3 regions of the Streptomyces sp. NPDC002888 genome follow, and region 1 is predicted to be linked to each of the others. Evidence: riboswitches for the same ligand, from Rfam matches in the RefSeq annotation. Region 1 holds a riboswitch; each other region holds the start of a gene.
What was found. Region 1 has a riboswitch for thiamine pyrophosphate ahead of thiO (glycine oxidase ThiO). Riboswitches for the same ligand answer to the same signal wherever they lie in the genome.

Region 1 (2,260 bases):
ACGGGCTGCTCCGTGAGTGCGGCGGTGCCGAAGCGGCGGGCGGTGAAGGGGCGGGCCTCGTCGGGGAGTTCACCGGTGGCCAGGGCATGCGCCAGGGCGTCGCCGGTGACCGGCGTGAGCAGCACGCCGTTGCGGTAGTGCCCGGTGGCCAGCAGCAGCCCCGCCAGCTCGGTCGGACCGAGCAGCGGCGCGTTGTCGGGCGAGCCGGGACGCAACCCCGCGCGGGTCTCCGTCAGCGGCAGCTCGGTGATGCCCGGCACCAGCTCGTGGGCGTCGCGCAGCAGCTCGTACACCCCGCCCGCGGTCACCGTCGTGTCCCAGCCGAGCTCCTCGCTGGTCGCGCCGACGACCAGCTCGCCGTTCTCACGCGGCACCAGGTAGACCTGGCTGCCGCGGACCACCGCGCGCACGGTCCGGCTCAGGAACGGCGCGTACCGCTTCGGCACGGTCAGCCGCAGCACCTGCCCCTTCACGGGCCGTACGGGCGGCAGGACGTCGTCCGGGACGCCCGCGAGCCGTCCGCTGAGGCTGCCGGCCGCGAGCACCACCTGCCCCGCGCCCAGCGCGACGCCGTCGCGCGTGACGACACCGGCCGCCCGCTCCCGTAGGACGGTGAGCCGGTCGACCCAGGTGCGGTGGAAGACCACGCCCGCCCGCTCGCACGCGGACACCAGCGCCCCGGCGAGCCGCCGCGGGTCGATCTGGTGGTCGCCGTCCACCCGCAGCCCGCCGCGCACCCCCGGCGCGAGCATCGGCTCCAGGCGCCGGCAGTCCCGCCCGGACAGCCACTCCGACTCCAGCCCCGACTGCCGTTGCAGGGCGTGCAGTTCGCGCAGGTGGGCGCGGTCGTCGGCGTCCAGCGCGACGGCGAGGGTGCCGTTGCGGCGGTAGCCGAGTTCGTGCCCGGTGAGTTCCGTGAGCTCGGCCGCGAAGTCGGGGTAGCGGCGGGCCGACTCCAGGTTCAGGCCGAGCAGGGTCTGCTCGCCGTAGTGCAGTTCCGTGACCGCGGCGAGCATCCCGGCCGCCACCTGCGCGGCCCCACCGCCAGGCTCGGGGTCCACCACGGCCGTGGCGAACCCCCGCTGAGCGGCCCGCCACGCGGTGACCAGACCGATGATTCCGCCCCCGACGACCAGGACGTCTGAGGTGTCGGACGTACGCGACATGGGCGTCCAGCCCCTCCCTTCGCCGGCATGACCCGGATCAGGTTCGTACGGTCGGAGGCCGCCAGCCTCCCTCTCAGCCCGGTGCGCCGGGCTCCCGCGTGTGCTTTACGGTGGCCACCCTAGCCCTCGGAGCAGCGCACTTGTAGGGAGCCTCACGCCATGTCCCGCTCACTGGACGGCCTCGTCCTCGCCCCCGTCGCCGACCAGGCCCCAGGTCAGGTGGGCACGAGCACCCGGTTCACGTACCACGAGAAGGACGGGGAGATCTGGGCCGAGTACGCGGGCGGCGACGTGGTGCGCGGGCATCTGGTGGGTACGCGTGAGGGCGACCGGCTGGACTTCCGGTACGTGCAGCTGAAGCACGACGGGACGACGTCGTCGGGGCACTGCGAGTCGACCGTCGTGGAACTGCCCGACGGCCGGGTGCGCCTGGAGGAGACCTGGGCGTGGGAGTCGCAGCCCGGCCGGGGCACGAGTGTGGTGGAACAGGTCACGGAACTCGACCGCTGACCGACAGCTGACTGACGGATGGTCAGTTGTCTATGGTGATCAGGTGAGCGAGCAGACACAGGAGCGGGGCACGTCGGGGGAACGGCGCGTGGTCGTCGTCGGCGCGGGCATGGCCGGGGTGCAGGCCGCGGTCGCCCTGCGGGAGCAGGGCTTCACCGGCACGGTGACGCTGATCGGCGCGGAGCCCCACCAGCCGTACGACCGGCCGCCGCTGTCCAAGGCCGTCCTGCTCGGCAAGTCCGAGGGCTCCGCCTTCGACATCGACTTCGAGGGGCTCGGCATCGAGCTCCACCTGGGGCGTGAGGTGCTCGGCGTACGCCCGGGCGACCACGAACTGGACACCGCCACCGGGCCGGTGCCCTACGACGTACTGGTCCTCGCGAGCGGTGCCGAACCGATCCGGCTGCCGGGCGCGGAGGGCGTGCCCGGCGTGCACCTGCTGCGCACCCTCGACGACGCCGAGCGACTGCGGCCCGTCCTCGCGCGGCAGCGCGACATCGTGGTCGTCGGCGCCGGCTGGATCGGGGCGGAGTTCGCCACCGCCGCGCGCGAGGCCGGCTGCGCGGTGACCGTCGTCGAGGCCG
Region 2 (2,260 bases), on a different contig from region 1:
CGGCTGTTCGACGGGACGCTGGTCGAGTCGGTGCTGATGCGGTACCCGGACCGGGTGACCATGTGCATCAGCTCGCAGGCGGGGTGCGGGATGAACTGCCCGTTCTGTGCGACCGGGCAGGCGGGTCTGGACCGGAATCTGTCCACCGCCGAGATCGTCCACCAGATCGTGGACGGGATGCGGGCGCTCAGGGACGGCGAGGTGCCCGGTGGGCCGGCCCGGCTGTCCAACATCGTCTTCATGGGCATGGGTGAGCCCCTCGCCAACTACAAGCGGGTCGTGCAGTCCATTCGCGCCCTCACCGACCCCGCGCCGGACGGGCTCGGGCTCTCGCAGCGGGGCATCACCGTCTCGACGGTCGGGCTGGTCCCTGCGATCCACCGGTTCGCCGACGAGGGCTTCAAGTGCCGCCTCGCCATCTCGCTGCACGCGCCCGACGACGAGCTGCGTGACACCCTCGTCCCCGTGAACACGCGGTGGAAGGTGCGCGAGGTCCTCGACGCCGGCTTCGACTACGTCGAGAAGTCCGGGCGCCGGCTGTCCATCGAGTACGCGCTGATCCGGGACATCAACGACCAGGCCTGGCGCGGTGACCGGCTCGGCCGACTGCTCAAGGGCAGGCCCGTGCACGTCAACCTGATCCCGCTGAACCCGACGCCGGGGTCCAAGTGGACGGCCTCGCGGCCGGAGGACGAGAAGGCGTTCGTCGAGGCGATCGCTGCCCATGGTGTGCCTGTCACGATCCGGGACACCCGTGGACAGGAGATCGACGGGGCATGTGGTCAGCTCGCGGCCACCGAGCGGTAGTCTGAGCCGGCACAACTTCATATCAGCCATACATCTGCATATTCCGACAGGGGAGCGCCACAGCGCTGAGAGTGCGGCACCGGCCGCAGACCCTCTGAACCTCGCCCAGGTCATTCTGGGTAGGAAGTTCGGTCTCCACTCAAGCTGTTGCGCCCTGCCCGGGCACCGGTGAAACGTTCCGCCGTTGCCCGGGCAGGGCCGCGTCTCTTCCTGGTCACCCCAGGAGGAATCCAGTGAGCATCACCAAGAAGGCCACGGCCCTGGCCGTCGGACTCGGCCTGGTCACGCTGTCCGCGTGCGGGTCGTCCGACGATCAGGGGTCCGGCGACTCCGGCTCCAAGACCGTCACCCTGGTCAGCCACAACTCGTGGGCCGTCTCCAAAAGCGTCCTCGCGGACTTCGAGAAGCAGTCCGGCTACAAGGTCAAGGTCCTTGAGGACGGCGACGCCGGCCAGGCCGTCAACAAGGCGATCCTGACCAAGGACAACCCGCAGGGCGACGTCTTCTTCGGCGTCGACAACACCCTGCTGTCCCGGGCCCTGGACAACGGGCTGTTCCAGTCGTACGAGGCCAAGGGGCTCGACCAGGTCGACGAGCAGTACCAGCTCGACAAGGACAAGCACCGGGTCACCCCGGTCGACTACGGCGACATCTGCGTCAACTACGACAAGAAGTACTTCGCGGACCACAAGCTGACCCCGCCGGCCTCCTTCGACGACCTGGCCAAGCCCGCGTACAAGAACCTCCTCGTCACCGAGAACGCCTCCACCTCCTCGCCCGGCCTCGGCTTCCTGCTCGCCACCGCCGCGAAGTACGGCGACGAAGGCTGGCAGGACTACTGGAAGAAGCTCAAGGCCAACGGCGTGAAGGTCGTCGACGGCTGGGAGCAGGCGTACAACGAGGAGTTCTCCGGGTCCGCCGGCGGCAAGAAGGCCAAGGCCGACCGGCCGCTCGTCGTCTCCTACGCCTCCTCGCCGCCCGCCGAGGTGATCTACGCCGACCCCAAGCCGACGACCGCGCCCACCGGCGTGGCGACCGGCACCTGCTTCCGCCAGACCGAGTTTGCGGGGCTGCTGAGCAACGCCAAGAACACCAAGGGCGGCAAGGCGCTCGTCGACTTCCTGGTGTCGAAGGAGTTCCAGGAGGACATGCCGCTGAACATGTTCGTCTACCCGGTCCTCGCCGGGGCGAAGGTGCCCGCCGAGTTCACCGAGTTCGGGCCCGCCGCCAAGGATCCCGAGACCATGGACCCGTCGAAGATCGCCGACAACCGTGACCAGTGGGTCAAGTCGTGGACCTCGCTCGTACTCAAGTAAAGGCCAACGCTCGCGGGAGCGCGGCGCGGCTCGGGCTCATGGCCCTGCCCGTCGTGTTCTTCGGGCTCTTCTTCGCCTACCCCGTCGCCGCGATCGTCGCCCGGGGGCTAGACACCGACGGCGGCTGGCAGTTCGGG
Region 3 (2,260 bases), on a different contig from region 1:
CAACTCCGCGAACTGCGCCTCGTCATTGGCGTCGGCGATCGAACCGGGCCGCAGACCATCGCCCAGCGAGTACGTGACGTCGTAGGCGGCGAGGATCTCGCAGAGTTCCTCGAAGTTCTCGTACAGGAACGACTCCTGGTGGTGCGCGAGGCACCAGGCCGCCATGATCGAGCCGCCGCGCGAGACGATCCCGGTCTTGCGGTTGGCGGTGAGCGGGACGTACGGCAGGCGGACACCCGCGTGGACCGTCATGTAGTCCACGCCCTGCTCGGCCTGTTCGATGACGGTGTCCTTGTAGATCTCCCAGGTCAGTTCCTCGGCCTTGCCGTCGACCTTCTCCAACGCCTGGTAGAGCGGCACCGTGCCGATGGGGACGGGGGAGTTGCGCAGCACCCACTCGCGAGTGGTGTGGATGTTGCGGCCGGTGGACAGGTCCATGACCGTGTCGGCGCCCCAACGGGTCGCCCAGGTCATCTTCTCGACCTCCTCCTCGATGGAGGACGTCACCGCGGAGTTGCCGATGTTGGCGTTGACCTTCACCAGGAACCGCTTGCCGATGATCATCGGCTCGATCTCCGGGTGGTTCACGTTGGCCGGCAGCACCGCGCGACCCGCCGCGATCTCCTCGCGCACCACCTCGGGAGAAACGTTCTCCCTGATGGCCACGTACTCCATCTCGGGTGTGATCTCGCCCCGGCGCGCGTACGCGAGCTGTGTCACCGCCCTGCCGTCGCGGCTGCGGCGTGGCTGCCGGGGCCGTCCGGGGAAGACCGCATCGAGGTTGCGCAGTCCGCCACGTGGTGACGTGTGCTTGATCCCGTCGTCCTCGGGACGGACGGGACGGCCCGCATACTCCTCGGTGTCACCCCGGGAGGTGATCCAGTTCTCCCGCAGCGGTGTCAGGCCCCTGCGGACATCGGTGTCGACGAGCGAATCGGTGTACGGGCCCGACGTGTCGTACAGCGTGACCGTCTGCCCGTTGGTGAGGTGCACCTGACGCACCGGCACCCGCAGATCGGGGCGTGAGCCCTCGACGTACGCCTTGTGCCAGCCGTTGGACTTCCCGGTCTCCCCGCTGACGGAGTTCTGCGTGGAGGCAGGCGTGCGCGCGTCCTTGTTGGTCATGAGACCTACTCCCTACGCCGGCATTACCCGGTAACAGGTTCGGCGGTCGACGCAGCGGTTTCCGTCGGGCGGCGTTTCATGGGAAACATCACGTGTTCCACGTGAAACATCGCTAAGACGGAGGTCAGCGCCCTCTCAGCCCGGTGCTCCGAGCTCCCGCGTGTGCAAAGGTGCCTCCACGCTAGCGTCCTTTGTGGCGCGGTGAACAGTGGGCCTCGGTCGTTCTTGCGATGATCGGTCGGTGACCACGAGAGAGCAGTACCCGTTCCCGCCGCACGAGCCGCCCCGCCGACCTGGCGGCGGAAACGGCAACGGGCGTGGGGACGCGCCTGGTTTCGGCGACGGGCACGATCAGCGAGCCGCGTTCGGTGGCGGCCAGGCCCGCGGGTCCGGCCATGACGTCGGCCAGGACTACGACTTCGCCGGCGGGCCCGAGCACGGTCGCAGAGTCGGCGGGCAGGGGCATGGTCCCGGCGGTGGTGACACACAGGGACACGGCGTCGGCGGCCGACAGGTGCGCGAGCCCGGCGGTGGTGATGGCCGCTGGGGGCCCGGCCCAGAAGGCGGCCGCGGGCCGGGGGCCGGTGGTGGGGACGGCCACGACTCCGGTGGCGGGCACGGCCACGACTCCGGTGGCGGGCACGGGCACGGGTCCGGCGGCAGCGGTCACGGTCACTCGCACAGTCACAGCCACGGTCCGGCCGCCCCCGTCTCCAGGCATCTCCGCAAGGTCATCGCGGCGATCCTGATCCCGTTCGGCGCGGCGGTGGTCATCGGACTCGCGGTGCTGTGGCCCGGAGGAGCCCCGGCGCACGAGCGCACCGGGGTCGGCTTCGACCGGCAGACCCAGCAGGCCACGGTCACCAAGGTCGAGAGCGTGAGCTGCAAGTCGGTGAACGCGTCGGGGGACAACCCGACCGGCGACACCTCCACAGCCGAGGGGTCCTCGGCACAGCAGCAGGCGAACGGCACCTGCAAGAAGGCGACAATCCGGGTCGACACCGGCGACGACAAGGGCCGTACGTTCACGGAGATCGTCCAGCCGGACCAGTCACGGCAGCTGGACGAGGGCGAGAAGGTCGTGGTCGCCTACGAACCCTCGGCGCCGAAGGACCTCCAGTACTCGGTCACCGAC

Region 2: it holds a riboswitch for thiamine pyrophosphate, as region 1 does, so the genes downstream of both, ACFYWX_RS10775 (thiamine ABC transporter substrate binding subunit) here and thiO (glycine oxidase ThiO) in region 1, are expected to answer to the same signal.
Region 3: it holds a riboswitch for thiamine pyrophosphate, as region 1 does, so the genes downstream of both, thiC (phosphomethylpyrimidine synthase ThiC) here and thiO (glycine oxidase ThiO) in region 1, are expected to answer to the same signal.

What each region holds. Positions count from the first base shown of each region.
Region 1 is NZ_JBIAPU010000007.1:358,575-360,834, reverse strand. It holds gene thiO (glycine oxidase ThiO) at 1-1,166, opposite strand, end outside; TPP riboswitch at 1,164-1,274, opposite strand; gene ACFYWX_RS14860 (hypothetical protein) at 1,326-1,676, shown strand; gene ACFYWX_RS14855 (NAD(P)/FAD-dependent oxidoreductase) at 1,720-2,260, shown strand, end outside.
Region 2 is NZ_JBIAPU010000005.1:250,773-253,032, forward strand. It holds gene rlmN (23S rRNA (adenine(2503)-C(2))-methyltransferase RlmN) at 1-807, shown strand, start outside; TPP riboswitch at 846-951, shown strand; gene ACFYWX_RS10775 (thiamine ABC transporter substrate binding subunit) at 1,041-2,123, shown strand; gene ACFYWX_RS10780 (ABC transporter permease) at 2,162-2,260, shown strand, end outside.
Region 3 is NZ_JBIAPU010000023.1:100,535-102,794, forward strand. It holds gene thiC (phosphomethylpyrimidine synthase ThiC) at 1-1,125, opposite strand, end outside; TPP riboswitch at 1,118-1,295, opposite strand; gene ACFYWX_RS32600 (YibE/F family protein) at 1,640-2,260, shown strand, end outside.